4 regions of the Vibrio tasmaniensis genome follow, and region 2 is predicted to be linked to each of the others. Evidence: predicted binding sites of a transcription regulator. Region 2 holds the regulator's gene; each other region holds the start of a gene.
What was found. The regulator PurR, encoded in region 2, represses purine synthesis genes. The targets are predictions, from matches to a motif close to TNANGNAAACGTTTNCNTNA.

Region 1: purM (phosphoribosylformylglycinamidine cyclo-ligase) is a predicted target of PurR. The motif match lies at 3,871-3,890, and genes of this name have one in related genera.
Region 3: glpX (class II fructose-bisphosphatase) is a predicted target of PurR. The motif match lies at 5,065-5,084, and genes of this name have one in related genera.
Region 4: OCV44_RS06110 (phosphoribosylaminoimidazolesuccinocarboxamide synthase) is a predicted target of PurR. The motif match lies at 2,876-2,895, and genes of this name have one in related genera.

Annotation. Positions count from the first base shown of each region.
Region 1 covers NZ_AP025510.1:2,389,235-2,396,843, reverse strand. The annotation lists gene lpcA (D-sedoheptulose 7-phosphate isomerase) at 336-911, shown strand; gene OCV44_RS10760 (class II glutamine amidotransferase) at 979-1,824, shown strand; gene purN (phosphoribosylglycinamide formyltransferase) at 1,960-2,646, opposite strand; gene purM (phosphoribosylformylglycinamidine cyclo-ligase) at 2,767-3,807, opposite strand; gene upp (uracil phosphoribosyltransferase) at 3,977-4,603, shown strand; gene OCV44_RS10740 (uracil-xanthine permease family protein) at 4,744-5,982, opposite strand; gene OCV44_RS10735 (DUF2066 domain-containing protein) at 6,260-7,519, shown strand.
Region 2 covers NZ_AP025510.1:1,185,253-1,192,861, reverse strand. The annotation lists gene mukF (chromosome partition protein MukF) at 1-1,048, opposite strand, end outside; gene cmoM (tRNA uridine 5-oxyacetic acid(34) methyltransferase CmoM) at 1,174-1,959, opposite strand; gene elyC (envelope biogenesis factor ElyC) at 2,075-2,881, shown strand; gene torR (two-component system response regulator TorR) at 2,978-3,691, opposite strand; gene torD (molecular chaperone TorD) at 3,979-4,626, shown strand; gene purR (HTH-type transcriptional repressor PurR) at 4,945-5,949, shown strand; cyclic di-GMP riboswitch class I at 6,120-6,205, shown strand; gene OCV44_RS05545 (TfoX/Sxy family DNA transformation protein) at 6,333-6,923, shown strand; gene OCV44_RS05540 (TVP38/TMEM64 family protein) at 7,078-7,609, shown strand, end outside.
Region 3 covers NZ_AP025510.1:246,643-254,251, reverse strand. The annotation lists gene OCV44_RS01155 (SPOR domain-containing protein) at 99-638, shown strand; gene hslV (ATP-dependent protease subunit HslV) at 871-1,419, shown strand; gene hslU (HslU--HslV peptidase ATPase subunit) at 1,478-2,818, shown strand; gene OCV44_RS01140 (1,4-dihydroxy-2-naphthoate polyprenyltransferase) at 2,974-3,891, shown strand; gene rraA (ribonuclease E activity regulator RraA) at 3,965-4,483, shown strand; gene zapB (cell division protein ZapB) at 4,577-4,819, opposite strand; gene glpX (class II fructose-bisphosphatase) at 5,144-6,151, shown strand; gene OCV44_RS01120 (helix-turn-helix transcriptional regulator) at 6,314-6,940, shown strand; gene OCV44_RS01115 (DUF3135 domain-containing protein) at 7,077-7,424, shown strand; gene OCV44_RS01110 (DUF805 domain-containing protein) at 7,485-7,609, opposite strand, start outside.
Region 4 covers NZ_AP025510.1:1,312,856-1,320,464, reverse strand. The annotation lists gene OCV44_RS06130 (OmpA family protein) at 1-271, shown strand, start outside; gene OCV44_RS06125 (tetratricopeptide repeat protein) at 423-1,523, shown strand; gene OCV44_RS06120 (hypothetical protein) at 1,689-1,877, shown strand; gene OCV44_RS06115 (SulA-like leucine-rich domain-containing protein) at 2,270-2,677, shown strand; gene OCV44_RS06110 (phosphoribosylaminoimidazolesuccinocarboxamide synthase) at 2,994-4,097, shown strand; gene OCV44_RS06105 (hypothetical protein) at 4,281-4,658, opposite strand; gene OCV44_RS06100 (helicase-related protein) at 4,862-7,261, opposite strand; gene OCV44_RS06095 (NAD-dependent malic enzyme) at 7,445-7,609, shown strand, end outside.

The DNA.
Region 1 (7,609 bases), 1.2 Mb from region 2:
GTAGCCTAGTCATTCTAAGCAAATATTCTTCAACAAAGTATAAAACGATTTTAGCCAAACCCTTCGGGCAGCCTTTGTGGTTCATTTCTACTGCGTTATTGGCTTTTCATGTAGGCTAGCTACACGTCAAAGCCTCTGCCTTGTATAAATTTCCCACAAAGAGCTGCAAAAATTAGCTCGAAAGGTCAACAGACCCTAATAAAGGTGGCAATCTTTGGGCTTAAGTGTCGACACTATTTCATGTTTGTGGGTAAACTCAGTATAAAGAGGGGAAAACCCTCAATTCTCATTTCACGCACTTTAAGTTGCGTTAAAAAACATAAGAGATAAGCCAAATGTACCAAGACCTAATCAAAAGTGAATTGAACGAAGCTGCTGACGTTCTGAACAAGTTCTTGAGTGATGACCATAACATTGCTCAAATTGAAGCTGCTGCAAAAATGATTGCAGATTCATTCAAGCAAGAGGGCAAAGTGCTTTCTTGTGGTAACGGTGGTTCACACTGTGATGCAATGCATTTCGCGGAAGAGCTAACAGGCCGATACCGTGAAAATCGTCCAGGCTTTGCTGGTATTGCGATTTCAGATCCGAGTCATCTGTCTTGCGTGAGTAACGACTTTGGCTACGACCACGTATTTTCTCGTTATGTAGAAGCCGTAGGTCGTAAAGGCGATGTGTTGTTTGGTTTGTCGACTTCAGGTAACTCTGCCAACATTCTAAAAGCGATTGAAGCTGCTCAAGCGAAAGGCATGAAAACCATTGCCCTAACAGGTAAAGATGGCGGCAAAATGGCAGGTTGTGCTGATATCGAAATCCGAGTACCACACTTTGGCTACGCTGACCGCATCCAAGAGATTCACATTAAGATCATCCACATTGTGATTCAGCTTGTTGAAAAAGAAATGGAATAATAGTTTTACAGACATTTGGAGCCTAGGTTTGTGGCTCCATTGGTTTTAATAGGGAGTAGATTAAACCATGTGTGAATTGCTCGGTATGAGCGCGAATGTGCCAACTGATATTTGTTTTAGCTTTACTGGCCTTATGCAACGTGGAGGCAACACAGGTCCACATCGTGATGGTTGGGGTATTACTTTCTATGAGGGAAAGGGCTTTCGTACATTTAAAGATCCTAATCCTAGCTGTGAATCTAAGATCGCTGAGCTGGTTCAAAACTACCCAATTAAGAGCCAAGCTGTTGTCAGTCATATCCGTCAAGCCAACCGTGGTGGCGTTAATCTAGAAAATACTCACCCTTTCACTCGTGAGCTTTGGGGACGATACTGGACCTTTGCTCACAATGGTCAACTAACGGATTATGATGATCTGATTAGTGGTCGATTCAGACCGGTCGGTGAGACGGACAGCGAACTCTCTTTCTGTTGGTTGTTGAAACAACTTGAAGACCGTTTTCCTGAACCTCCTCAAGATATGGAAGGTATGTTTCGCTTTGTCGCTGAGTGCTGTGACCAGTTACGAGAGAAAGGTGTTTTCAATATGTTGCTCAGTGACGGTGAGTACGTGATGAACTATTGTACGAACCATTTATACTGGATAACAAGACGCGCTCCTTTTGGTAACGCGAGCCTGATTGATGAAGATGTTGAGATTAACTTCCAAGAAGAAACTACGCCCAACGATGTGGTAACCGTCGTCGCAACTCAGCCCCTAACAGACAATGAAGAGTGGTTTAGAATGAAGCCGGGTGAATACGCGCTGTTTCATTTTGGAGAGTTAATTGGCAACAACCACCAAGCGTTGGAAGATGTCGCTTATGCTCCGAAGAAGGTGGCAAGCCAAGCGCCTACTGAACCATTGAGCTAATCTAGTCGATACTATTATTTGTCCTGATTAAAAAAGGCCGCTTACTGTACTAATAAGTCAGTGAGCGGCCTTTTTGTTTTCTGTTTTTTAAGGCTTATTCTTCCGTGATTTACTCTGGGAGAACAACCTTATTAATTACTCTTCTGCGTAACCGTGTGTACCTAATGTTTCACCGTCTAAGACAGCCTTCCCGTTTACCATCGATAAACGATCTTCAGCAAACCATTTACAAACCATCGGGTAAATACAGTGCTCTTGAGTCAGTACTCGGCTTGCTAACATGTCAGCATCATCATCTTCAAATACCGGCACCTTAGCTTGCAAGATTACAGGGCCACCATCAAGTTCTTCGGTAACAAAGTGGACGCTTGTACCGTGCTCTTTGTCTTGTGCATCAATGGCACGCTGGTGGGTGTGTAGGCCTGGGTATTTAGGTAACAGGGAAGGGTGGATGTTGACCATTTTACCGGCATAGTGACGAACAAATTCTGAACTCAAGATACGCATGTATCCCGCAAGTACGATTAAATCGGGCTGGTAAGCATCGATCTGAATCATCAATTCATGATCGAACTCTTCACGTGAACCATAGTTTTTTGGGTTCACAGAATGTGCGTCAACACCTGCGGTTTTCGCTCGCTCTAAACCAAAAGCTTCTGCTTTATTTGAGAAGACAGCTTTAACTGAAGCATCAATCATATTGCTCTCGCAGGCGTCCAAAATTGCTTGCAAGTTACTTCCGCTTCCTGAGACTAAAACGACGATGTTTTTCTTAGAGTGACTGTTATTCATAGAATGGCTGTTTTTCATAGAGTGGGTCATGCGATTGATTAACTGAACTGTTTACAATGTACCTACATAAACCAAGGTTTTCTGTGGGCTTAATAGCAAAATGAGGACCATTAGGTCCTCATCTATTAACTAAATAAGCGAATGCATCACTTATTTGATTTCTACTTGCTCTTCACCAGCTTCAGCGTTTGCGATCTCACCGATAACCCAAGCGTTTTCGCCTTCGGCTTTCAGCAGTTCAACAGCAGCGTCTGCTTGATCTTTAGGTAGAGCAACAACTAGGCCTACACCACAGTTGAAAGTGCGGTACATTTCAAATGTCTCCACGTTACCTTTCTCTTGTAGCCAGTTGAAGATAGCAGGCCATTCCCAGCTCTTTCCGTCAATCACTGCTTTAGTGCCTTCCGGAAGTACGCGAGGGATGTTTTCCCAGAAACCACCACCTGTGATGTGCGAGATAGCATGAATGTCATGCTCAGCAATCATCTTAAGCGCTGATTTAATGTAAATCTTAGTTGGTTCTAGTAGGTGCTCACCGATAGTGCGACCTTCTAGTTCTTCACTCTTATCAGCACCAGAAACTTCTAGAACTTTACGAATTAAAGAGTAACCGTTTGAGTGTGGACCACTTGAGCCAACAGCGATAAGTGCGTCGCCTGCTGCTACTTTAGTGCCGTCAATGATGTCAGCTTTTTCTACAACACCAACACAGAAGCCAGCTACATCGTAGTCATCACCTTCGTACATACCTGGCATTTCAGCCGTTTCACCGCCGATCAGTGCACAACCAGCTTGAACACAGCCTTCAGCAATACCAGAAACAACATCTGCTGCTGTATCTACATCTAGCTTACCTGTTGCGTAGTAGTCTAGGAAGAATAGCGGCTCACCACCTTGAACGATTAAGTCGTTCACACACATTGCCACTAGGTCGATACCAATGGTGTCGTGTTTTTTCAGATCCAAAGCAAGGCGAAGTTTAGTACCAACACCATCAGTACCTGAAACAAGTACTGGCTCTTTGTATTTCGTTGGAAGTTCACATAGGGCGCCAAAGCCACCAATACCGCCCATTACTTCAGGGCGACGAGTGCGTTTAACAGCACCTTTAATACGGTCTACTAGTGCATTACCTGCGTCGATATCAACACCAGCGTCTTTGTAGCTTAGAGAAGAAGTATTACCACTCACGGGATAGTCCTCGAACTTAAGTTGGATGTGAAAACGGCGCTATTCTAACAGGGCTTGATTACCAAGAGCAAACGTTTGCGCGGTTTTTTTTATTAGAATAAAGATTCTGAAATAACCCCACAGTTCGTGTATAATCTACAGGTTTGTTTAAATATTGCCGGAGTTGGAAATGAAAGTTGTTGAAGTGAAACACCCGCTAGTAAAACATAAAATTGGCCTGATGCGTGAAGGTGACATTAGTACTAAACGTTTTCGTGAGCTAGCGACAGAAGTGGGTAGCCTTCTAACATACGAAGCGACATCAGACTTTGAAACTGAACGTGTAACTATTGATGGTTGGAACGGCCCAGTAGAAGTTGACCAAATTAAAGGTAAAAAGGTAACAGTAGTGCCAATCCTACGTGCAGGTCTAGGCATGATGGATGGTGTTTTAGAGCATATGCCAAGTGCTCGAATCAGTGTCGTGGGTATCTACCGTGACGAAGAAACATTAGAGCCTGTACCATACTTCAACAAGCTGGCATCTAACATTGATGAGCGTATTGCTCTAGTGGTTGATCCAATGTTAGCAACTGGCGGTTCTATGATTGCAACTCTTGACCTTCTAAAAGAGCAAGGCTGTAAAGTATTTAAAGTACTGGTACTTGTTGCTGCCCCTGAAGGCATCGCTGCACTAGAAAAAGCGCACCCAGATGTTGAGCTTTACACTGCTGCAATCGATGAGAAGCTAAACGACAAGGGCTACATTGTTCCTGGTCTTGGCGATGCTGGTGATAAGATCTTCGGTACTAAGTAATTCGGCTTCAGCTTAAGTGACTTTAAACAGTCCTTTAACTCGCTGAATTAACCGTATTAATAAAAAAGGAGAGCATTCGATGCTCTCCTTTTTTGATCTTGTTAGGTTGTGATTCTTTTGAATCTCCCCTTACCGATTTATTAATCGATTTGAGCTTTATCTACTACAGTGTTATCGCCTAACTCTTCTGGAAGAACTAGGTTAAGCAGAATTGCCACGATGCCGCATAAGCTTACACCTTGTAGACTAAAGTCACCGATGCCAAATGCCATGCCGCCAATACCGAAGACTAAAGTAATGCCGACAATCACAAGGTTGCGTGATTTGTGTAGGTCAACTTTGTTCTGAATTAGAGTGTTTAGGCCAACTGTTGCGATTGAACCAAACAGTAGAATCATGATGCCGCCCATCACAGGAACTGGGATCGTTTGTAATAGAGCGCCTAGCTTACCTACTAATGCTAGAACAATCGCTGTTACTGCAGCCCAAGTCATGATCACTGGATTGAATGCTTTGGTCAGCATTACAGCTCCCGTTACTTCACTGTAGGTTGTATTTGGTGGAGCACCTAACATAGAAGCAGCAATCGTTGCCACGCCGTCACCAGTAATTGTGCGGTGTAAGCCTGGCTTCTTAAGGTAGTCTTTACCGGTTACGTTCGAGATAGCAAGCATGTCGCCCACGTGCTCAACGGCTGGCGCAATTGCCACAAACACCATAAAGAAGATAGCGTTGATGTTGAACTCTGGCGCTGTGAAGTTTGGTAGTGCTAACCAAGCTGCTTGAGCGACAGGGGTAAAATCAACGACGCCGTATACCAAGCTCGTTACGTAACCTGCAACAATACCACCGAAGATCGGCAGTAGCTTAAGAAAGCCTTTCGAGAACACACTGATGACAATCGTTACCAGTAATGAAATAGAAGAAATCCATAACGCGGCGTCTGCATCAATAAGTTGAACAGCGCCATCACCCGTTTTACCTAGCGCCATATTTACCGCAACAGGTGCAAGACCTAAGCCGATCACCATGATTACAGGGCCAACTACGACTGGGGGAAGCAGTTTGTGGATAAAGGCTACACCACGTACCTTAATTAAGGCACCCATTAATACATACACAACACCTGCCGCCATAAGGCCGCCCATGGTTGCACCTACACCCCAAGTTTGAATGCCAAACATGATAGGTGCGATGAATGCAAAAGAAGACGCAAGGAAAATAGGTACTGAACGGCGTGTAATAAGTTGGAATAAAAGGGTACCGATACCTGCACCAAAGAGCGCTACGTTGGGATCAAGGCCTGTCAGCAGGGGCACCAGTACAAGTGCACCAAAAGCGACAAATAGCATTTGCGCACCTTGCAGAGCATTTTTCATGTTATGTCCTTAAAAATGGTCGTTATATGAAAAGCGAAAAATAAAATTCGCGGGATTCTATCACTTGGCAATCGGTTGCTATGTCAGATAGATCAAATTTATTTATATTAGTTATGTTTATCTCTATCAAAATAAGAAAAATTCAGTTTACAAGTGAACGATTTATCATGGTCAGGTGATATTTTGTGGTTATTAAACACAGTGGGTGCTAACGACCTTGCCCCTCAATCCATAGTTGCTTATCATCAAGGCACAAGCTTTGAATATTAGGATCAATATGCGCTACATAGCATTGTTGTTGATGGGACTATTAGCCTCTCCGAGTTATGCCCTAACTCAAGTAGATATCTTTAGTGCTGAAGTTGCGATTAACGCTGAAGACAAACAACCAGAACAAGTGGCAAGAAATACTGGCATGGAGCAGGTATTGATACGTGCGACGGGCCAAACGGATGTAGCTTCGAATGAGACGATTCAAAAGGCGATGCGTAAGAGTGCGCAGTACATGTCTCAAATGAGTTTTGGCGAAAGCAATGACCAATCAACATTGCGCATGCGTTTTAACGGTGCCCAAATCCGTTCACTACTGACTCAAGCACAATTACCGTATTGGCCTGATACTCGCTCAAATATCCTTGTTTGGCTGGTGGAAGAGCAGAACTACGACAAGAATATTGTGTGGGAACACTCCAACTCACAATTAGCGGCAGGTTTACAAACCAATGCGAAAGAGCGCGGTTTGCCTTTGATGTTTCCTGTTGGTGATTTTGACGATGTTACGGGAGTGGCTACCTCGGATTTGTGGGGCAGCTTTGTCACACCGATTAGCAACGCGAGTCAACGTTACCCTGTTGATGCTGTTTTGGTGATTAAGGCACAGTCTTCTGGATTACGCTGGACTTTGTATGATCAAAAACCAAACCAACTGACGAGCGCACCAACATCACCGGTAAGTGGTTCGGTATCGGGTAACAGTGCGACGACTTCTAAGAAATTGGTTGATCAAATCAGTAACTACTACGCAGGCAAAAGTGCTGTTGTTGTAGCAAGTGAATCATCAGAGTCGATTTTAACTCAGTTTATCAGTTTGAATAATGCTCAAGACTTCTTCCAATTGGAGAATGCACTGAAGCGTCTAAACTCGGTGGCAAGCTTAGATATTCTACAAATTCAAAACAATGAAGTGACGTTCCGAATTCATTTGTTATCGACCCAACAAGAGTTTGAACAAGAAGTTGAAAGCATTCGCCAAGTCGCGAAGGTTGAAGAGTCTTATATCGAACCTGAAGTGAGCCCAGAATTTGAAGCGCAAGATAACATTATGTCTGTAGGCGATGATTCTGCTGTTGTTACTGATGCGATGGGCAATGAAACTACGCCAAGCGTTCAAGTGATTAAAGGCAGTGAGTTATCTACAGATGCTGAGCTAACAAATACAGCAGAGGTGACGCTAGGTGAATCTGATGAGGAAGCGCTACCAGTCACAGCACCAGTACACGCTAAGCCAAGCTTAGTATACGAATGGGTTCGCTCGTAATCGTCTACCGACATGACAGACAGATCGATATGAAATCATGAAAAAACCCCTGCAAGATAAGTCTCGCAGGGTTTTTTGTTTATAAGCGGT
Region 2 (7,609 bases):
CGATTGGGGCTTGCCCCATCACTTCGTCATCACGGAGCACAAGTGCTTCATCGCGAAGATCCGTGAGTTTTTCTGCGTCTGCGTAGGTCAATAACCAAGGCGCATCAAAGTAGTCAGTGACTGACTGACGCAAGCGTTGGCTAAAGGCACGGTTTTTATCCATATCGATCGCGGTACGGATAAATTTATGCACGTGGCGGTCGTAACCGATCCACAAATCAATCGCTTGTTGGCCCCAACTGGTGATTCGGTCTAGCTTCATCTGCAAACCAAATAGGGTTTCACCTACAAACTCGAGTTCATCGTCACCGTAAACAATTTCTTGAATATCAAGTATCTGGGTTTGCAGTTCATCACCCGCCGCTTGCAAGGTGTCTTGCAACTCTTTTAGCGTGGCTGAGGTTTCCGATAGCAAAGACTCACAGTTATTAATTGCTTCTCGCCAATCTTTATTTAAAAGATCCGCAATTTGCTGTTTGACGGTTTGTTGCTGCTCATCCATAACACGTTGGTTAAGATCGATCTGATCAAAAATTTCACCAACAGAATATTTGAGCACGCCGTAAACATTCCTTCTCCAATGTCCCGGAGTTCCACCTTTCTGAGCGGCTTCAATGGCTTTTGCCATCTCATCTGCAACCATAGAAAGCTGGATAGACAGTTTCAATTTGGAAAACTGGCGGTGACGTAAGTAATAATCTGAGATACCAATCGCCAATGGAGATAAGCGATAAATGCTTGCACCATCCGTGATTTCGCTGGTAAAGCGGCTGATCAACTTCTGTTTAACCAACTCATTGATAGCATTGTTGGCACGAAACGCAGAGGCTTCGCCAGTATCTTCAAACAGTCGAGTGACAATGGTAAATGCATCGTGCAGTTCACCCTCGCCCAACTCTTCATCGAACCGTTCATTGCTTAGTACTGCGATAGCAATCAAAAATGCTAAGCGCTCTGGTGGCAAGTTTAATGAAAAATCATGCTGCTTGACCCAGCCCACCAACTCATCAATTGGCTGCTCTTCGGCAGTTTGAGTCATTTCACTCATTGTGGTTCCTGTTACTGTTCTTCGTCATATCAAATGTATTAGATATGAAGCCTATTTCTTTATAACGCGGGCTTGTTACGATTGCGCAGCGCATGTTGTGGCTTCTTTTACCACATTCATCGCTGTTATTGCGCAGGTTTTTGAGCCCAAACGTGAATATAACGACCTAGCGACAGATATGGCTCTTGGCGACATAGCTGTTTCTCTAGTTCCAACACATCTTCGAACTGGTAATCGCCCATGTACTCCATATTACCTATGTAGTCACTGAAAGAGCGAATGCCTGATTTACCACAGATATCTAAACCAGCGTCTTCTATCCATTGATAAACCTCTTCAGGCCTCAAGCCTTTTTGTGGTTGCAGCTTAAACCTTTTTCGATGTGGCATCCCATTCAATACATGAGGAATGTTGCCACAAATCACATTTTTCAGGACTAAACCATGGTGGTTGTAAAACATTATCGAGGCAATGCCACCGGGTTTTACTTGTCCCAACAACAAATCAAGAGCCTGTTTAGGGTCTGCTAACCATTCCATTACGGCATGAAACATCACAAAATCGACTTTCTCTTCGAGATGCTCTGCCACTTTTTGTACCGGAGAATGGATAAAACGATACTGCTCGAGTAAACCTGCTTCTGCGATGCTTTCTTCCGCTAGCTTCAACATTTCAGAAGAGAGGTCGCACAGAGAAACGTTGTGCCCTAGTGTCGCAATTTTTTGCGACATTTGAGCAAGCCCACCTCCGGCATCAAGTATATGCAGCGGCGAAGCGGATTGTTCAAATTTGCTCAAAGCTTGTTCTAAATCTTCCCATACGATGCACTGACGGATCTCTCCTTTGTCAGAGCCGTATATGTTTTTTGCAAATTTGTGGGCAATATCGTCGAAATTACGGTCTTCAGTCACGGCTACTTGAGTTATTATGTCCTATCGTGCCTGCTATTCTGTCACAGGAATTTCAGGAATAAAGAGGCGATGTCTCTTTTTACTACTAAGTGATGTTTTTTCGGACTATTCGGATATGTTTGAGCTGAAAAAAGTAGTGTCTTCGTTACTGATGCCACTGCCAGCAATGTTAATTCTCGCTTTTCTGGGTTTAGCCCTAGTGATGTTTACTGCAAAAAGGAAGACAGGTTGCCTAATTACCCTTTCAGCCCTCTGTGGTATTTTCCTAATCGCTTTCCAGCCTGTTTCTAGTCAACTTTTAATGCCAATGGAAAGGCAACACACCGCTTTTTTACCTATCGATGATACCGTCGATTACATTATGGTTCTTGGAAGTGGTCACGTTGTTGATGACCAAATCCCACCAACATCAGAACTTAGCCGCACCGGTCTGATGCGCTTAAGTGAAGGGATTCGTATCTTACGTCTTTACCCCGGAGCTAAACTCATTTTGTCTGGTTATGGCGCAGGCACTGAGGTGAGCAACGCAAAAATGATGGCTAAAGTAGCGCTAGCACTCGGCGTGGCAAAACCCGATATCATTCTGCTTGAAACTGCGAAAGATACGTGGGAAGAAGCTCGCCAAGCCGCTGCATTCGTTAAGAATAAGAAAATGGTGCTCGTGACATCAGCGAGCCATATGACTCGCGCCCTTAATGAATTCAATGCCGCGGGCATGAAACCATTACCAGCACCAACCAACTACCTTGCACAAGAAGGCATTGTTGAACCATGGAATAAGTATATGCCTAAGGCTATCTATCTCGAGCAGACTGAGCGCTATTGGCATGAGACGATGGGATTAGTTTGGCAAAGCTTGCGAGATTGGCTAGACACAAGTAATGACCCTGTCGAGAGCAGTACTCCGATGATAAACAATTAAAAAGTTCAGTAACAAAAAAACCGAGGCATCATTGATGTCTCGGTTTTTTTTACTTTCAAGTATCGTTACTGACTATAGTCGGTATCCAAAGGAAAGTTAGTCACCAGCGAACATGTAACCTTCACCGTGAACCGTCACAAAAATTTGTGGGTTCTTAGGATCAAACTCCATTTTTGCACGCATACGGCGAATTAATACATCGATAGTGCGGTCATTCGGCGCGTCCACTCGATGGCTGATCATATTCAAGATACGTTCACGACTTAAAACTTGGTTAGGGTAAGAAGAGAGCGCAACCAACAGTTCATATTCCGCTTTGGTCAATTTCACCGGCTCGTTATTCTTACTTAATGCACGGCGAGGTATATCAAACGTCCACTCACCAAAACGAACCACAGATTCGTCTCCTGCTTCTTCTACCGCAACCGCTGCTGTCTTACGAGCCGCCGAAATGCGCCACAAGAGGTTTTTAACTCGAACCAACAACTCGCGAAGTTCGAAAGGTTTAGTAACGTAATCATCAGCGCCCATTTCAAGGCCAACGATCTTGTCAATGCTATCCGTGCGTCCAGTAACTAAAATTATGCCAATGTCTGATTGACTGCGTAATTCGCGAGTTAGCATCAATCCATCTTCGCCTGGCAAGTTGATGTCTAACATAATGAGGTCAACGTTATTTTCTTCTAACATTTTTCTCATTTGAGCACCGCTTTCAGCTTCGCTCACTGTGTAACCTTCATTCTGGAAATATCCAACCAGTTTACTGCGGGTTACCACATCATCTTCTACGACTAATACGTGATAGCTCATCTACACCACTTTTCTTATTTAATAGTTTCATTGACCATTCTATTCATAACTCGTAACAATTCTAGTACTACAGAAGATAAAAGCCAGAAACATGATTTTTTTTTGATACAAGACAATCTTAAACCTTGCTATTTGTCGCCCATCGCAATTCAATATAGGTATTACTACTAACGAGTCACTTTGCGTTTCGCAAATAACCTTGTTATTCAGCCTTGGTGTACCTATACCCAAATCACTTGACGATGCTCGGTATACACACACCACAAGACTCAATCAGGATCTAAGAAATGAAAGATACGAAAGCGTTCAACGAGCAAAGAGCAGAAATATACTGGTGGCTATCACGCTTGTTCGCTAAAGAGCTCACTCAAGAAGAACTTGATCACTACCACTCTGTTGAAATTCGTTCTTTCCTTACAGGCTTAGGCGAAAATGAAACACTAAAGCCGGCGATTGATAGCTTAGTGGATGCACTAAACCGTCTACAAACACGTGAAGATGCTCAATTAGAATTGTCTGCTGACTTCTGTGACTTGTTCTTAAAAACAGATAAACATGGCGCACTTCCTTACGCTTCTATGTATATCGGCAAGACTGGCCTTTTAAACGATAAGCCAGCAAAAGATATGGAAGAGATCATGGCTAAACACAACTTAGTGGTTAACCAAGACCTAAAAGAGCCAGCTGATCACATTGCTATCGAACTCGACTTTCTAGGTAATCTCATCATTCGTTCGAACGAAACCGAGCTTGAAGAAGAACTAGAAAAATCCTTCGCAGTTCAACAACAATTTATCGAACAGCAACTGCTTACTTGGGTACCAAAGTTCAACGTTAAATGTCATGACGTTGACCCATTCGGTTTCTACGCTTCAGTCTCATCTCTGCTATTGGCATTCTGTAAACTGGACACTCAATACCTAGCTGGCGAATAAGCTTTTTTGACGAATCGATAAATAAATTCAATAGAATTGTGACCATTCACCCGGATTTCTGGGTGAATTTTATTGCGAGTAATTTCTAGTCAGTCTAAAATTGTGACCGCAAACGATAAAATATGAAACATTCACGAAATGCTACACTTAGTAAAGTTCAGAGCATTTTGGTGTTAATACAAGCCGCTCAATAGCGGTTTTTTGTTTTTTAGCACTTTAGTACCCAAAGAGCCCTACAAATTTAAGCTCTTAGTTAGGTAGCTTAACGGCTACTTCATTCCGTACTTTGGGAAAGTAGCTTCTAATTAGGATAAAAACATGGCCACTATAAAAGATGTCGCACGCTTAGCCGGCGTATCAACAACAACCGTTTCTCACGTAATCAACAAAACTCGCTTTGTTGCTGAAGCGACTCAAGAAAAAGTTAATAAAGCCGTAGACGAACTTAACTATGCGCCAAGTGCCGTTGCTCGTAGTCTGAAGTGCAATACAACACGCACTATCGGTATGTTAGTGACTCAATCAACCAATCTGTTCTTCTCTGAAGTTATTGATGGTGTTGAGAGCTACTGCTACCGTCAAGGTTACACTTTGATTTTGTGTAATACGGGCGGTATCTACGAAAAGCAACGTGACTACATTCGCATGCTTGCAGAGAAACGTGTAGATGGCATCTTAGTTATGTGTTCTGACCTAACTGAAGAACTAAGAGAGATGTTAGACCGTCACGCAGACATCCCTAAAGTTATCATGGACTGGGGCCCTGAAAGCTCTCAGGCTGATAAGATCATCGATAACTCTGAAGAAGGTGGCTACCTAGCAACCAAATACCTTATTGAGCGCGGTCACTCCAAGATCGCATGTTTAAGTGGCCACTTAGACAAAGCAGCATGTGTTGAGCGCATCGCCGGTTACAAACGCGCACTCAATGAAGCAAAGATTGCCGGTGATGATAATATGATCATTGAAGGCAACTTTGAGTGTGACACAGCTGTAATTGCTGCCGACCAAATCATCGAGATGGAAGATCGCCCTACTGCTGTATTCTGTTTTAACGACACCATGGCATTAGGCTTGATGAGCCGATTGCAAGAAAAAGGAATTCGTATTCCTGAAGATATCTCAGTGATCGGTTACGACAACATAGAATTGGCTGAATACTTCTCTCCACCGTTAACGACGGTTCACCAACCTAAGCGCCGTGTTGGTAAAAATGCATTCGAAATACTACTAGAGCGTATAAAAGACAAAGACCACGAAAAACGCGTCTTCGAAATGCACCCTGAAATTGTTGAGCGAAGTACAGTTAAAACGTTAAATTAATTGATGTAATGAGTTTAGTTTAATCAAGCGCACCTTTAGGTGCGTTTTTTTTCTCAACAAACAAAGTGCACTTGCATGCATAATTCAAAGATCATTAATTGAAGCAACGTCACATTTTGAAATAAGAAGTGTGAGCCTAATTCAACAAAAACTTTATTCTAATAACCCAGTCACGCACAGGGCAAACCACTTGAAAAAGTGGGACGCAAAGCTTCCGGCCTAAACCACTCGTTGGTATGGTAGCGGGGTTACCGATGGCAAAATGCAGTAACTACTAATACTTTAGTAATTTACAGCCTATTGACAATTTAATTGCAACATTTTGCTAATCTCTCGGACCTGCTTATTTGGTGGCGTAGTTCAAATACACCGAGATAAATAACATGGATAAACCGATACTAAAGGACTCAATGAAATTATTTGAGCCCCTAGGAAAAATTAAGTCACGCTCAATGTTTGGTGGATTCGGGCTTTTTGCTGATGACACAATGTTTGCCCTGGTTGTGAATGACCAGTTGCATATACGAGCTGACAAATGCACAACACAACAATTCGAACAACAAGGGTTTCAACCTTACGTCTACAAAAAACGTGGTTTCCCTGTCGTTACTAAATATTTCGCTTTACCTGAGAGCTTATGGCAAGACCAAGAAAAAATCTTGCAGCTTGCGACTACGTCTCTAGGTTTTGCTAAAGAAGAGAAAGCTGAACAATCTTCTGCTAAACCAACTCGACTCAAAGATCTGCCTAATCTTCGACTCGCCACTGAGCGGATGTTGAAAAAGGCAGGAATTGATTCTGTAGAACGTTTATATGAATCTGGCTCTGTAAACGCATTTAACGCCATCAAAGAATCGCATGCGTCTTCTGTCAGTATTGAACTGCTGTGGGCACTAGAAGGCGCGATCAATGGTACACATTGGTCTGTTATACCGCAGCAACGTCGTGAAGAGCTTATCAATAGCGTCAACTAACATTGTCAGTGCAAATTATCTAGATAACTAAGCCGCATTTTTGCGGCTTTTTTTATATCTGGTGAAAGTTATCCTATGCTTTGCCTGTCTATCTATACTAATGGTATACATTGAAAAACTAATGGTATGCATTGAAAATTTAGAGGAAGTACCAATGAGTAAGAAAATGATATTGGGTGTTGTGTTGGTCATAACCATCGTCTTGTTAGGCGTCAATTTTGGCCAGTACCTCACGCTTGAAAATGCAAAAGCCCAACAAGCTGTTTTAAATGACTACATCGAGAGCAATTTCATTGCCGCTGCCGCTATTTACTTTGTCGCGTATGTCATGATTACGGCTTTCTCAATTCCTGGCGCTGCCGTTGTTACGCTGTTAGGGGCTGCGCTGTTTGGTTTCTGGAACAGCTTACTACTGGTGTCTTTCGCGAGTGCCATTGGTGCAACCCTCGCCTTCTTAAGTAGCCGTTACTTGTTACGTGACTGGATCCAAACCAAGTTTGGTGACAAGCTAGCCACCATCAATAAAGGCGTTGAAAAAGACGGCGCATTTTACTTGTTTTCTCTGCGTCTAATTCCCGTATTCCCATTCTTCCTTATTAATCTGTTGATGGGTCTAACACCGATGTCGGTGAGTCGTTACTACATTACAAGTCAAATCGGGATGTTGCCGGGTACTGCCGTTTTCT
Region 3 (7,609 bases), 940 kb from region 2:
TGCGGCACATTTTGATGTGTCGCTTCCATTTCTGCACTATTATCCTCACTCAATCTGGATTACCATTAGGGCAGAATCAGCAACTATTGAATTGTCTTGTGGCTAATAGAGATTATGTAAAGCGCGGTCGTGGCACGAAAAAACCGACCAAAAAACAAGCCCCTCGCCGTAAACCATGGCGTAGTGGTCTTTTGGCGATCCTCCTCGCCGGTGGTTTTGGTTACGGACTTTACCTATTGAGTAATGACCCTGAGCCGCCAGCACCGACTCCAGTGGTAACTAAACCAAAGCCTAAGCCGAAACCAACAAAAGTCATTCCGCCGCCTCCAGAGGAGAAGTGGGACTACGTTGAAACCTTGCCAAGCCGCGAGATTGAAGTAAAAGCCAAAGAGCAACAGATCTCGAAGATCCCTTACATCATGCAATGTGGCGCGTACAAAACCTCAAGCCAAGCTGAAGCACGTAAGTTGGATATTGCCTTCCAAGGTATCTCAAGCTCAATCCGTAAAAAGGATGGAAGTAGCTGGTATCGTGTGGTTCTAGGACCATACAAATTGAAGCGTGATGCAGAGCGAGATCGCCATAAGCTGCAACGAGCGAAAATCGAACCTTGTGCTATTTGGAAAGACACCGAGTAGTTATAGATTTAGCTGCAGAAGCAGAAGCAGAAGCAGAAGCAGAAGCAGAAAAGCCAAACACCGAAAGCCTCCCATTGTGGAGGTTTTCTTTTATTCACACCCTTTTGCCAAATTTCCTTACAACTTCCGCCGATAAGTTGCGCGACATCACTCGACCTTCCTTGAATTATCCGAGCACCATCCTCATATACTTTTTATACCCAAAGATAAGAAATATTAAGAGGCCCTACTCGTGACTACCATTGTATCTGTACGTCGTAATAATAAAGTCGTCATCGCGGGTGATGGACAAGTATCTCTAGGCAACACCGTAATGAAGGGCAATGCCCGTAAAGTACGTCGCCTATACAACAACAAAGTACTGGCTGGTTTTGCTGGCGGTACCGCAGATGCTTTCACGCTATTCGAAAAATTTGAAAGCAAGCTGCAAATGCACCAAGGCCACCTAACCAAAGCTGCCGTTGAGCTGGCGAAGGATTGGCGTAGCGACCGTGCTCTACGTAAATTAGAAGCACTGCTAGCAGTAGCGGATGAAACTGCTTCATTGATCATCACAGGTAACGGTGACGTAGTTCAACCAGAGAACGACCTGATTGCTATCGGTTCGGGCGGTAACTTCGCTCAAGCAGCAGCCACTGCACTATTAGAAAATACAGATTTAGATGCGCGTGAAATCGCAGAAAAGTCGCTGAACATTGCGGGCGATATCTGTGTATTCACCAACCATCACCACACTATTGAAGAACTAGAAAGCACCGTTGAGCTACCAAAACCAGAGTAACGACCGCTTCCATCAATAACGTTGTATTCAACAGTGATTAAAGAATTAAGGAAAAACCATGTCTGAGATGACTCCTCGCGAAATTGTTCACGAACTCAATCGCCACATTATCGGCCAAGACAACGCTAAGCGCTCAGTGGCTATCGCTCTTCGTAACCGCTGGCGTCGTATGCAGCTTGAAGAAAGTCTGCGTGTTGAAGTATCACCAAAAAACATCCTGATGATCGGCCCAACGGGTGTAGGTAAAACTGAAATTGCTCGCCGTCTTGCGAAACTAGCAAACGCGCCTTTCATCAAGGTAGAAGCGACTAAGTTCACTGAAGTGGGCTACGTAGGTAAAGAAGTTGAAACCATCATCCGTGACCTAACGGACGTTGCGATCAAGATGACACATCAACAAGCGATGGAAAAAGTACAATACCGCGCTGAAGAACAAGCTGAAGAACGTATTCTTGATGCCCTTCTACCACCAGCGCGTGATGCTTGGGGTCAGAACGAGCAATCAACTGAAGACACAACCGCTTCAAACACTCGCCAGATTTTCCGCAAGAAACTGCGTGAAGGTAAGCTAGACGACAAAGAGATCGAAGTTGATGTAGCGGCGCCACAAATGGGTGTTGAAATAATGTCACCTCCAGGCATGGAAGAGATGACTAACCAGCTACAAGGCATGTTCCAAAACCTCGCTGGCGACACCAAGAAAAAGCGTAAGATGAAAATCAAAGACGCATTCAAAGCACTGACAGAAGAAGAAGCCGCAAAGCTTGTGAACCAAGAAGAGCTAAAAGAGAGCGCGATCTTCAACGCTGAAAACAACGGTATCGTATTCATCGATGAGATCGACAAAATCTGTAAGCGTGGCGACAGCTCTGGCCCAGACGTATCCCGTGAAGGTGTTCAACGTGACCTGCTTCCCCTTATCGAAGGCAGCACAGTATCAACTAAGCACGGTATGGTTAAAACTGACCACATCTTGTTTATCACTTCAGGTGCATTCCAAGTGGCTAAGCCATCAGATCTGATCCCTGAACTGCAAGGTCGTCTGCCAATCCGTGTCGAACTTGAAGCGCTATCAGCACACGACTTCAAACGTATTCTTACTGAGCCAAAGGCATCACTGACTGAGCAGTACATTGCCCTGATGAAAACAGAAGATGTCGGCATTGAGTTCACTGAAGATGGCATCAACCAAATTGCTGATGCAGCATGGCGTGTCAACGAAACTACAGAAAACATCGGTGCGCGTCGTCTGCACACAGTCATGGAGCGCCTAATGGATGAGATTTCATTCGACGCAACAGACCGAGCAGGCAGCAAATTGGTGATTGATGAAGCTTACGTAATATCTAAGCTTGGCGAACTCGTAGAAGACGAAGACCTAAGCCGCTTCATCCTGTAGCACACCAAACTCCAACTTATTGCTCTATCTCAAAGAAATAGCAGCTAATAAGCGAATTCAAGGCCCACTTTCGAGTGGGCTTTTTATTACCCGAAAAATGGGCGTATACTCAAATCACAGTATGAAACGAAGACTTACAAAGAATTAGACCTACGATGAAACAATCTCTACTGATTTGGCTTGATGCCGCACGCCCAAAAACTCTGCCTCTCGCACTTGTCTCTATTCTTACAGGAAGTAGTTTAGCGTTCGCCGGTGGTCACTTTTCTTTATCAATCGCACTATTGGCTTTTTTAACCGCCACTCTATTACAGATTCTGTCGAACTTAGCCAATGACTATGGCGACGCGGTAAAAGGCACAGACAACGAAAACCGTCTAGGGCCAACACGTGCAATGCAATCTGGCGCGGTGACCGCGCAAACCATGAAGCAAGCCATCATCCTCAATATCGTGTTTACCATGATCGCAGGGCTGATTCTTATTTTTCACGCCTTAACCTCGATTGAAAGCATCTTATCTTTCATCGCGTTAGGCGTATTAGCCATAATGGCTGCCATCGCTTACACCGTGGGAAATAAACCTTATGGTTATATTGGCCTTGGCGACTTATCGGTATTTATCTTCTTCGGTTTGTTAGGCGTTTCAGGCACATACTTCCTACACACTGGTCATGTAGAGCCAAGCCTGTTTCTGCCTGCACTAGGCTGCGGGTTGATGGCGGTTGCGGTGCTCAATATCAACAACATGCGTGATATCGAAAACGACAGCGAATGTGGTAAGCGCACCATGGCGGTTCGCCTAGGGCAGCGCAAAGCCAAGCACTATCATTTTGCACTGCTTGGGCTCGCCCTTGCCTCTTTCGCTATTTACCTTCTGATTCAAGAAAAACCGGCCTGGATCAGCCTGCCGTTTTTACTGAGTATTATTATTGTTTATAAGCACGGTAAGGCCGTTTGGGAAACCGAAAAGCCAGCGCAGATTGCACCCATGATGCCCGTGATAGTAAAATGTTCACTGGTCACTAACCTATTGTTTGCAGGGGTTGTCGTAGCTCAAACTCTATTGAGTTAAATGAGACTAATCATTGCAAAGGGATCAAGCACCGATATACTCAAAGTAAGCTCATTGTTCAAAAGGTATACTAATGGAATACAACACTTCAGCACTGTGCGACATATATTTGGATCAAGTCGATGTCGTGGAGCCAATGTTCAGCAACTTCGGTGGACGTGCATCCTTCGCAGGACAGATCACGACATTAAAGTGTTTTGAAGACAACGCTTTAATTCGCTCCGTATTAGAGCAAGATGGTTTGGGACGTGTGTTGTTAATCGATGGTGGCGGCTCACTGCGTAAAGCGCTGATCGATGCTGAGATTGCTCTACTTGCTGAAGACAATGAGTGGGAAGGTATTGTGGTTTACGGCTGCGTTCGTGAAGTCGATGAGCTAGAAGACATGAACCTTGGTATTCAGGCTTTGGCTTCTATCCCTGTTGGTGCGATCCAAGAAGGTGTCGGCGAATTAGATGTACCTGTGAACTTTGGCAGCGTGACCTTCTTACCGGAAGATTATCTCTACGCAGACAACACTGGCATTATTCTTTCGGCAGAGCCTTTGGATGTAGAACTCGATCTGGATGTTGAAGAAGAAGAGGCCGAGTAGCTCACTCAGCTTCAAATAATAAAACAAGCCAAAGAACACAAACGAAAACGCCCGCTACTCAGTAGCGGGCGTTTTTTAAATCTGAAGAGTAGATTACTCTACGTCATCCATTTTACCAAGAAGGTTACGGATGCGATCTTGCCATGCTGAATGCTCTTCCTGCATTTGCTGAGTTTTTTGCTCTAGCTCGTGACGGCTTGCTTTAAGCTCACCAGCTTCTGTTGCTAGTGCTTGTTTCTCTTCTTTAAGCTCTTCCACTTCCATTTGAAGAAGTGCAATTGTATCTACTGCTGTTTGAATTTTTGCTTCTAGCTGCTCTAGTACTTCAAAAGACATTCTGGCCTACCTTTAAGTTATCCGTTTGATGGTGAAGGTTCACTCCACTTATTTCCCCATTCTACTCAGCAGAGCAAGGATAAACACTCAATATATTCGATATTTTGCGCCATTCGATGAAAAAAACAGCGCTTTTTACCGAATATTGACGTGAACGATTACCACCACGACGGCAAACCGATTATTTTGATGAATAATAACTGTTTTCCACTGCGAATTGATCGAGAGCAATCTCCAAAAAACAAAAAGGCAAACGTTTCCTTTGGGATATGATAAAATTCGCCGCGAAATTTCTATTCCCCCTTTGATAATTTTGGAGTCCGCATGAAACGCGATTTAGCAATGTCATTCTCTCGTGTCACAGAAGGTGCAGCACTAGCTGGTTACAAGTGGCTTGGTCGTGGCGATAAAAACGCTGCAGATGGCGCTGCTGTAGAAGTAATGCGTAGCCTACTAAACAAAACCGAAATTAGCGGTGAGATCGTTATCGGCGAAGGTGAAATCGATGATGCACCTATGCTATACATCGGCGAAAACGTAGGTGTGGGCGGCGACGCTGTCGACATAGCCGTAGACCCAATTGAAGGGACACGCATGACAGCAATGGGTCAATCAAATGCATTGGCGGTATTGGCTGCAGGCGAAAAAGGCAGCTTCCTTAAAGCGCCTGATATGTACATGGAAAAGTTGGTTGTAGGCCCTGGCGCTAAAGGCGTGATTGACCTAGAACTGCCACTAACAGAAAACCTAGAAAACATCGCTAAAGCACTAGGTAAAACACTCGATACTCTAGTAGTAACCACATTGGCTAAGCCTCGTCACGATCAAATCATCGCTGACATGCAAGCCATGGGCGTTCGTGTATTTGCTGTGCCAGACGGTGATGTTGCAGCTTCTATCTTAACATGTATGCCAGATAGCGAAGTAGACGTAATGTACTGCATCGGCGGCGCGCCTGAAGGTGTCGTTTCTGCTGCTGTCATTCGCGCACTCGACGGTGACATGCACGCTCGTCTTCTTCCTCGTCATGAAGTAAAAGGCGATACAGAAGAGAACCGCAAGCACGGTGAGCTTGAACTAGAACGTTGTGCAGAAATGGGCGTAACGGCGGGCATCGTACTGAAGATGGAAGACATGGCACGCAGCGATAATGTTGTGTTTTCAGCAACGGGTATTACTAAGGGTGACCTTCTAGAAGGCATCACTCGCACAGGCAATATCGCAACCACAGAAACACTGCTTATCCGTGGTCGCTGTCGTACGATTCGCCGCATCAAATCTATCCACTACCTAGAGCGTAAAGACCCAGAAGTAATCGGTCACATCCTGTAAACCAAAACTAGGTTCAACAAAACGCACGAAGGCTGATACCAAGTATCAGCCTTTTGTTTTATTGGCCATCAATAATCTGTGCATTTCACCGGCCTCATAGTAAATGGTTTGCTTTATAAATACCTTGCCTCATAATGGTAAAGTTCATGAGGCAGAGATAGTATGAAAACAAGCGACAAAATCTTACAGACCATTAAGCGTCAAGGCGCGGTAACCGCGAAACAACTGTCAGAAGAATTTGGCATGACGACAATGGGTGCAAGGCAACATCTGCAAAGTCTGGAAGATGACGGTACTCTTGCGTTTCATGATGTGAAAGTAAAAGTGGGTCGTCCGACTCGCCATTGGTCCTTAACTCAACAAGGCCACAGCCAATTTTCAGACCGACACGGTGAACTCACTATTCAAGTAATTGATGCTGTAGAAAATCTGTTTGGTAAAGAAGGGTTGGCTAAGGTTGCTGCCGAGCGTGAACAACACACCCTTAAGCAGTATCAATCTGCACTGTCTGGTTGTGATTCACTCATGAGTAAGCTTGAAAAACTCACCCAACTTCGTGAAGATGAAGGCTACATGGCCGAACTTCAAGAACATGATGAGCACTACATCTTAATTGAGAACCACTGCCCCATCTGCAAAGCAGCAACTCGTTGCCCTAGCCTATGCCAATCTGAGCTCAATGTTTTCACTGAGCTGCTCAAAAATGAGTGCCATGTAAGCCGCACTGAACACATTATTGCCGGCGAAAGACGCTGTACTTATACCTTAACGCCCACGCCTTTATCGTAATACCAAGCGCTAAGAGCTAGTACTAACCCACCGATTCCGTCTCAATGTTGAGAAAATGACGATAGATTAAAATTTGTACAGGTTTCTTTCTTAAGCTTAAAGTATATGAAACATGCTTAATGCTAAGGAAGGAATCATGGCACAGCCACAGCCAGATCAAAATCTGCCCCCGTTTGATGAACTGGTCCAACTCGCAAAAAGCGATCCTAAAGCATTCAATCAATTCAAACACGACATGTGCGAGCAGATGATTTGTTCGGCCTCAGAAACCATGCAAGACAGGCTGCGCGCTCAGCAAAGTCACATCGATTTGGTGGTCGGTCGCTGTAAAAACCCACATCATGTTAATGTCGTGCTCATGCAAGAGCTTCGTTGTCAGTTCTGTAAATTCCAAGATGCACTCGAAGGTCGCTGTAGTTTTGAAGAATCTAAACCGGAAAATGTAGTTCCTTTTAGGCCGAATACAGAACCTAAAATGTATTAAAAGTGCAAAAGTATTAAAAAGAAAAAAGGGAGCGCGATGCTCCCTCTTATCTATTTATTGTTAATATTTACATGGATCTTCGCCATAGTCATTACGGCCTTCTGTGCCTTTCAACAAACCACACTCAATCAAAATCCATAAACCACACACTAACGCCGCAACGGTGGCTGCCATATGGATTGGTG
Region 4 (7,609 bases), 130 kb from region 2:
TCGCGGCGTTGCGCGTATCTTAGTTGAATACCCAAACACTAGCCTAGTGATCGAAGGTCACACAGACAGCACAGGCAGCGAGTCTTCTAACCAAGTACTTTCTGAGCGTCGTGCTGAATCGGTTCGTGGATTCTTGATCTCTCAAGACGTTGCTGCAGGCCGTGCTATTGCTCGTGGTAACGGTGAACGTTACCCTCTATGTGACAACAACACCTCTCAAGGTCGTGCTTGTAACCGTCGCGTAGAAATTCAAATCTTGCCACTTAAGTAGCACGATTAAAGCCCAGCTCGTCTTTATCTATTGAATTAACCTCTATATAGTTGCTTACCGTCGTGTTACTTGTTTAAAGTAATACGACTAACCAACATAAATGTATTCATACTGAACTATCGACTCTGGGCTTTTTTACGAGACTTATCTATTGTTTATCCTATCAAACTTTCTGTCATCATCACCTCTCAGAACTCTATTTTTTGCCCTCATATTTTCCACGATGCAGTTCTTTGCTGCACATTTTGTTCATGCAGAAAGCAACGTGGCATTCTCGATAGAATCTCAACCTCAAGATCCAGTTTCTCAATACCAACTAGCTCAAGCTTATGAATCAGGTAATGATGTCCCTTTGAGCACCAGCGATGCATTTTATTGGTACTCACAATCAGCGGATAACGGCAATGCCAATGCACAATTTAGGCTGGGTGAATGGTACTTGGCAGGAGCAGATGTGGAACAAAGCAATAAGCTTGCTTTGGAATGGTTTATTAAATCAGCCTTGCAAGGTAACCAACGCGCGCCTATCGAAGTCGCAAAGCTCTACGAATCCTCACTAGAGAAAGAACTCCTGAAACCATTGGATGAAGCACAGTTATGGTATGAAGCGGCCTTAAAAAACAATCCTAATGCAGAAGATGGCTACAATCGCATTCTGGAAGCGCAATTCAACCAGCAGCGTGCCAAGCAGATCTCTTCGATTGAGAAGCTCAATGACAACGTCATTGCTGAAAGCAGCACGAATCAGAAGCTATCTAATCCAGAGCGAGCAAGTAGATCCCCTTCTTCTTTGCCCCCTAGATATCAAGCAACACGTTCTAACCTAACGTATTCAGACTATCTGATTGGCTCAGCCTTGGCCGTGTTGATTTCAATTATCAGCATTATCATGACTCTGGTGATATCAAAAAGAAGACACGCTCTAAAGTCGGGTGAATTGGGGCAACAAAAGCAGACACTTGAAGCACAGCTTAGCTCAAAGGACTTCACTATTAAGCAACAAAAACGTCAGCTGCACACCATGTTCCATGAGTTAAAAAAACAGAAAAGTGACAAGAGCCTGAACAATTTACAAGTAGCCTGCGCGCTATTTGGCTATACACCTAGCTCAATTCCGAATCAAAAAAGCATTAAAATTCGATATAAACAGCTATCCAAAATCTATCACCCAGATGGTTATGGATGTGACGAAGAGATGAAACGTTTGAACAATTCGCTAAAAACCATCCTTAAGAGTGTTACAAAAACGTAAATCAATTCGCTAACTAGATTTCCATAGTCACAAATGTATCGATTTTATTAGTGTTGCAATCGATCCCCCTCTCAAAAACGAGTAACAAACTATTAACTAATGAGTCTTACTTGTGTCATAATTTGCGCCGAAAATACACCTGACTTAAACAGGTGAGGAGAGAATATGTTCACAGTAGAAGGCGTTTGTGATTGGTGCAAAAAGCCAAGCCTAGTTAAAAAGCACGATTACCTAGATGGTAAGTGTCATCATGCATGTAAAGAGTGCAATGATATGGCAACCATTGATGTTCGCCAGTTCAATATTGGTGAAATGGAAATGAGAGCAAAAATCTCCCAAGCGACATTGAGATAAGCAACACCGTGAAATATAAGAAAGCGCCTAAGGCGCTTTTTTTGTGCCTGTGGTTTTAGATCTTCTATCTTCTATCTTCTATCTTCTATCTTCTATCTTCTATCTTCTATCTTCTATCTTCTATCTTCTATCTTCTATCTTCTAGACAGGTGTATACAGTACTTTTCTGTAAAAACCACTGTATACACCTGTATAAAGCTCACATTTCTTCAACTTATGAGACAAAACAACAAATTCATTCGAATTTAATTTTTATAATACTTTCAATTGCTTAAATAAAAACCACCGCCCTAACCAAGCAAGATCGTCCAATAATCCCTCAAAAAACGCTTGATTTTATAAGCAACAAAAACTACTGTATAGACATACAGCATGTATATAAGGACAGTAAAATGATTCCAGCTCACGTTAAAGCACAACACTCTAGCTCGCTAACTCACTGCGCATTTACATCCGTCTCTCGTGAAACAAAAAGTTCAAACGAAGAAGCGTTGTTTGCCAAAATGGCGTTGCTGTCCAATCAACATCAGTGGTTACTGTTTACGGCTCAAACACCAAGACCATCAGCTAAACAGCTGCAGCAACATAATGTTTGCTGTGATCGTGTTATCCACATGAAAGCCTCTAATCAAATGACAGAAGTAGAAACCGTCGAGAAAGCCATTCGCTCTAAGAATGCGAGCGCGATTGTTGCGAGCTCCTCGATTGATCAGTTCAGTCAGCAATACCTAAGAACATTAGGAATGCGCTTTCAGTGTGAAGTCTTCTTTATAGATGCTAATTCAGAGCGTATTCACTAAACCGCCTGCCTTGCTTAATAACATGCGGATTAATAACATGTTGACTCAAAAACATAGCTTAATCTTTTAGCTAACAAACATAAGTTAACTTTACAGCATAGCTCCAAAGCACAGTCCAAATATACTGCCTTCCCCTGCCCTGCAATTCGCCAATTTTTTAGCGAATAGTTAGGCGGGGGTTTTTAATTAAACAATATATTTAGCAATCGTTTGCTTTTCCTCTGGAAGCAAATAGTAGATTGGGTATAATGCCCGTCTAATCATGTGCACACCGCACTTCTCTGTATGACGTTTGATAAAAGATAGGAATGTCTAAATGAGCCTTGCTGATCAAGTTCTTGCCGTAAATGATGACCTACCAATCCGTACTGATAAACCTGTCCACAGTGGCAAGGTTCGCTCAGTCTACTGGTTAACTGAAGAAGATAGCCAACGACTAATTAAAGAGAAAGGCTACGATGTAGCACCAGATGCGCCTTTAGCAATCATGGTGATCAGTGACCGTATCTCTGCGTTTGATTGTATCTGGCGTGGTGAAGGTAATCTTAAAGGTGTTCCAGGTAAGGGAGCAGCTCTGAATGCTATCTCTAACCACTGGTTCAAATTGTTTAAAGACAACGGCCTCGCTGACAGTCATATTCTTGATATCCCTCACCCGTTCGTATGGATTGTACAAAAAGCTCGCCCAGTCATGATCGAAGCGATTTGTCGTCAATACATCACAGGTTCAATGTGGCGTGCATACGCAAACGGCGAACGTGAATTCTGTGGTATCGAGATGCCAGAAGGCCTTGAGAAAGACAAGAAATTGCCTGAGCTACTGATCACGCCTTCTACAAAAGGGATTTTGAAAGGTATTCCTGGCGTTCCAGAAGCTGACGATGTGAACATCACGCGTAACAACATCGAAGACAACTTCGCAGCATTCAACTTTACTCAAGCAAGTGACATTGCGCATTACGAGAAACTTCTAAAAGAAGGCTTCAACGTAATTAGCCAAGCGCTAGCAAAAGTCGATCAAACCTTTGTCGATACGAAATTTGAGTTCGGCTATGTGAACGATGCTCAAGGCAAAGAAAAGCTTATCTACATGGATGAAGTCGGTACGCCAGATTCATCTCGCATTTGGGACACTAAGGAATACAACAACGGCAACATCGTTGAGAATTCAAAAGAAGGTTTCCGCCAGTTCTTGCTTAACTACTTCCCTGATGCTGATATTCTTTTGAACAAAGAACGTATGCCAGAGCGTGAAGCGTTAGCTCGTGACAATGAACTTCCATTGGATTCATTGATGTCTCTATCGCGTACTTATCTTGATATCGCAGCGAAAATCACAGGTGCGGAAATCGTACTGAGTGAGAATCCTAAGCAAGAGATCATCGATGTACTGCGTGCTGACTATGGTCTAGTCGACTGATTGATTGATTTCATTCTAGAAAGCTAGAAAGCTTCTAAACACAAGTTTCAGATACTAAAAGGGCCTCATCATTATTGAGGCCCTTTTTACGTGTACGATTTTTAATATTCTTTGAGCTCGCTTCTAAGCTATATGTTCTAAGCTCTAAGCTCTAAGCTCTAAGCTCTAAGCAATACTGAAAGATCACAGCTTGATAGTAAACTCTTCTCCAGTATTCTCGGCAATCACCAAATGACTGCGCGATTCAATATACTCGATCTGCTCTTCTTCAAGAGAATATGGCATAGCAACTTTGAGTTCATTGATCCCCTCTAGCTTGGCTAGCTTGAGTAAGGTAACAATGTTTGATTCATCACTTTTACGCGTCGACATCGACTTCAATGCCATCTGCCATAAACGATCTTCAGGGCTTGCGAGCTCTTTAATGCTATCTCGCCAGACGGTACTGAATACCGGCGCAATTGTGGTTAGTGCTTCCAGAAAAGTCCATTTTTTACTGCATGAGGCGCCAAGAAATGTTGTGTAATCAAACTCTACACGCGTCTCTGTCTGTTTATCCATGATGTCCCCCGACACTTTGACAACACAATATACTCAATATCCACCAACTCCTTCTTTATAGCAATAGGATATAGAAGAATAGTCTTTTATGAACTTTTGATTGGTTAAAAAGGCATATAAAAATCAAACTTGTAACAAAATAAGCTCTGAAAAAACATATGTGCACCTATTTGATTAATATTTTAGAGATAAAACTAATCTATCTATTTAATATCAATTATCCGACTCGCTTTTTTGTACTGAATACGCCACCCAGACCATGTCGGTAGCTCCCAACGTTTTGGCGATAACTTTCGACTGCCCGATTGATAATGAACGTAAATCAGCTTGCGTGCTGGCAGGTATTCTACTTCAAGTTGCAAGTCGGCAAGGCTCAATGAAAACGGGTATTTTTCCGAAAACTCTGAATAGATCCAAGTAGGGATACCATCGAATGGAATATCAGCATGGTCGAACATTTCCAACTCACTCACATCCGTAACGCCTAACACTTCAAGCTGCTCTATCAACCATAGCTCAAAGTTAATGTTCTCAATTTCTGGTGTGTATTTGGTTTGTTCATCGAGACCGAGTTTCACATACAGCTGCCAATGTTTGATTTGTTGAGTGCGAGCTTCTGCAAAACCGGGAAGTTGAACCCCATTCGATACTAGATCGACGATGGGCTTTAACGATAGTTGCCCTTCCGCTGCAACGAGCTTGGTCGTGATCGTACGGCCTGCGTACACCAACGCCATCTCGGTAAATACGCCATCATCATTTATGATTGTTTCACCTTGCTCCCACTCTCCTAGTTCAGCTTCAATAATAAGCTCAACAGGAATCGGTGCCGTGACCGTCGCTAAGGTCAGTGTTTGCTTAACGCCTCTTCCCGGCAAGCTGTGGGTATCAAGCACCAACATCGCTTGTACATTGTCTGGAAATCGATTCTGACGTCCAAGAACAACCTCTAACATTCCGTTGGCAAAGGCTTCTTTCCTTTTCAGTCGGCGCACAAACACCAGTTCAGGATGCAGACTTACAATGGTCTTTAGCAGTTCGATACGTTGATAGCGAGACGCGACTTCTAATTGAGGAAGTTCAAATATTTCTCTCATTTGCGTCGCAAGCCCTTGTGCTTCATTCAGTGCCTGTTGCTCTATTTCTAGATGCGGATATTCGCGACCGCGAACGATCTGAATCAACAGAGATAAATCACACCCTTCCTTTTCTTGTTGAGCGAGCGCTTCCAAATGTTCTGCATTGCTAGGCAACTGATATAAACGAGCCGGAACAGACAACGCAGCCGTGAGATCGACCATGGCTTCTTTGAGTGCTTTGGTTTTGATTCGCGTAACAATATCGGCATACAAAGCGTCAATCGGCAGCGGGTAAAGTCTTTTTCCATGCTCAGTGATTTGATGGTCGGTATTAATCGCTTCCATCATCAACAGTGTTTGAGTCGCACTGTTTAGTGATTTTTCAGGAATAGGATCAAGAAAAGACAAACTCTCAAGCGGAGTACCACAACATGCCGCGGCCAACATAGGTTCAGTCAACTCTTCACGCTGCAATTCAGGTGGTGTGACCAACTCTAACGCCGCATGCTCACCATATAGACGCACACAAACACCATCCATCACTCTACCCGCTCGGCCAGCGCGTTGCTTGGCGCTGGCTCGTGAGATGGATTTAAGCATCAGTGTGGTTCTGCCATTTCGTTGAACGGTGCGTCTTTCTAATCCTGAATCTATCACCACGCCAATGTCAGGAATGGTTAATGAAGTTTCTGCAACGTTGGTAGCAAGGATGACTTTTCGCAAACAGTCGCTGTTGTCGGTATTGGTGTAGGCGCTAGTATCAATATTACGACCCGATAACGCTAAATCTCGCTCTTTATCACTGACCGAAGCATGCAATTTGACCACTTGGGTGTCTGGATTTTTTGCCAAGGCTTGTTCACATTGCACGATCTCTTTTTTACCCGGAAGGAAAACCAAGATATCGCCATGTGAAGCGATCAGTTGATGATTCACTTCTTCAGCAATGCGTTGCTCTAGGTGTCGAATATCTGGCAGTGTTCTGGATTCATTCGCCCTGTGTTCAATGGCGACTTGATAAGTACGGCCTTCACAGCTTATTCGACTCGCATCTAAATAATGAGCAAGACGTTCCCCTTCGATGGTAGCAGACGTAATCACCAAGCGATGACACGCTTTTTGTTTGAGAATCGCCACCAGCAAATCAATATCCCAGCGTCTCTCATGAAACTCATCCACCACGATCACATCAAAGTTAGCGAGTCCATCTTCAGATAACCAACGAAGCGCGATACCGGGAGTCACAAAAACCACATCGGTTTGCTCGGTATATTCAGACTCAAGCTTGATCGCATAACCGATCTTGCTACCCAGTTTATCGCCCGATTGCTGTGCTAAGTATTTAGCTAATGACGTACACGCGATTCGTCTTGGTTCAACCACCAGCACTCGCCCATGTTGGCAAGCCCAAATTGGCAAACGTGTTGATTTACCCGATCCGGTTTCAGCTTCTACTACAAGGTGAGAATTGGCGATTTGTTCGTGAAATACGTTTTGATAAGCATCAATGGGAAGTAATGACATAAAAGGAGGCGTCGCGAAAAAGTGTGAGCGAAGTATAACGAATTATGGTGCTAAAATTCGATAAGTGTGGGACATGGGTAAGAATATCATTTTGTTTGCTAAGATCGCTGAGAAACTATTTACAATTGAATAACTAAACCGTTATCATTTTTCAGTTACCCTTTCTCCCATATTAGGCATCTAATGAACAACGATAAACGCCCTCTATATATCCCTTATGCTGGTCCTGCTCTACTAAGCACCCCTCTTCTAAACAAAGGCAGCGCATTCTCTGCTGAAGAGCGCAGTTCTTTCAACCTTGAAGGCTTGTTACCGGAAACAACCGAAACAATCCAAGAGCAAGTAGGA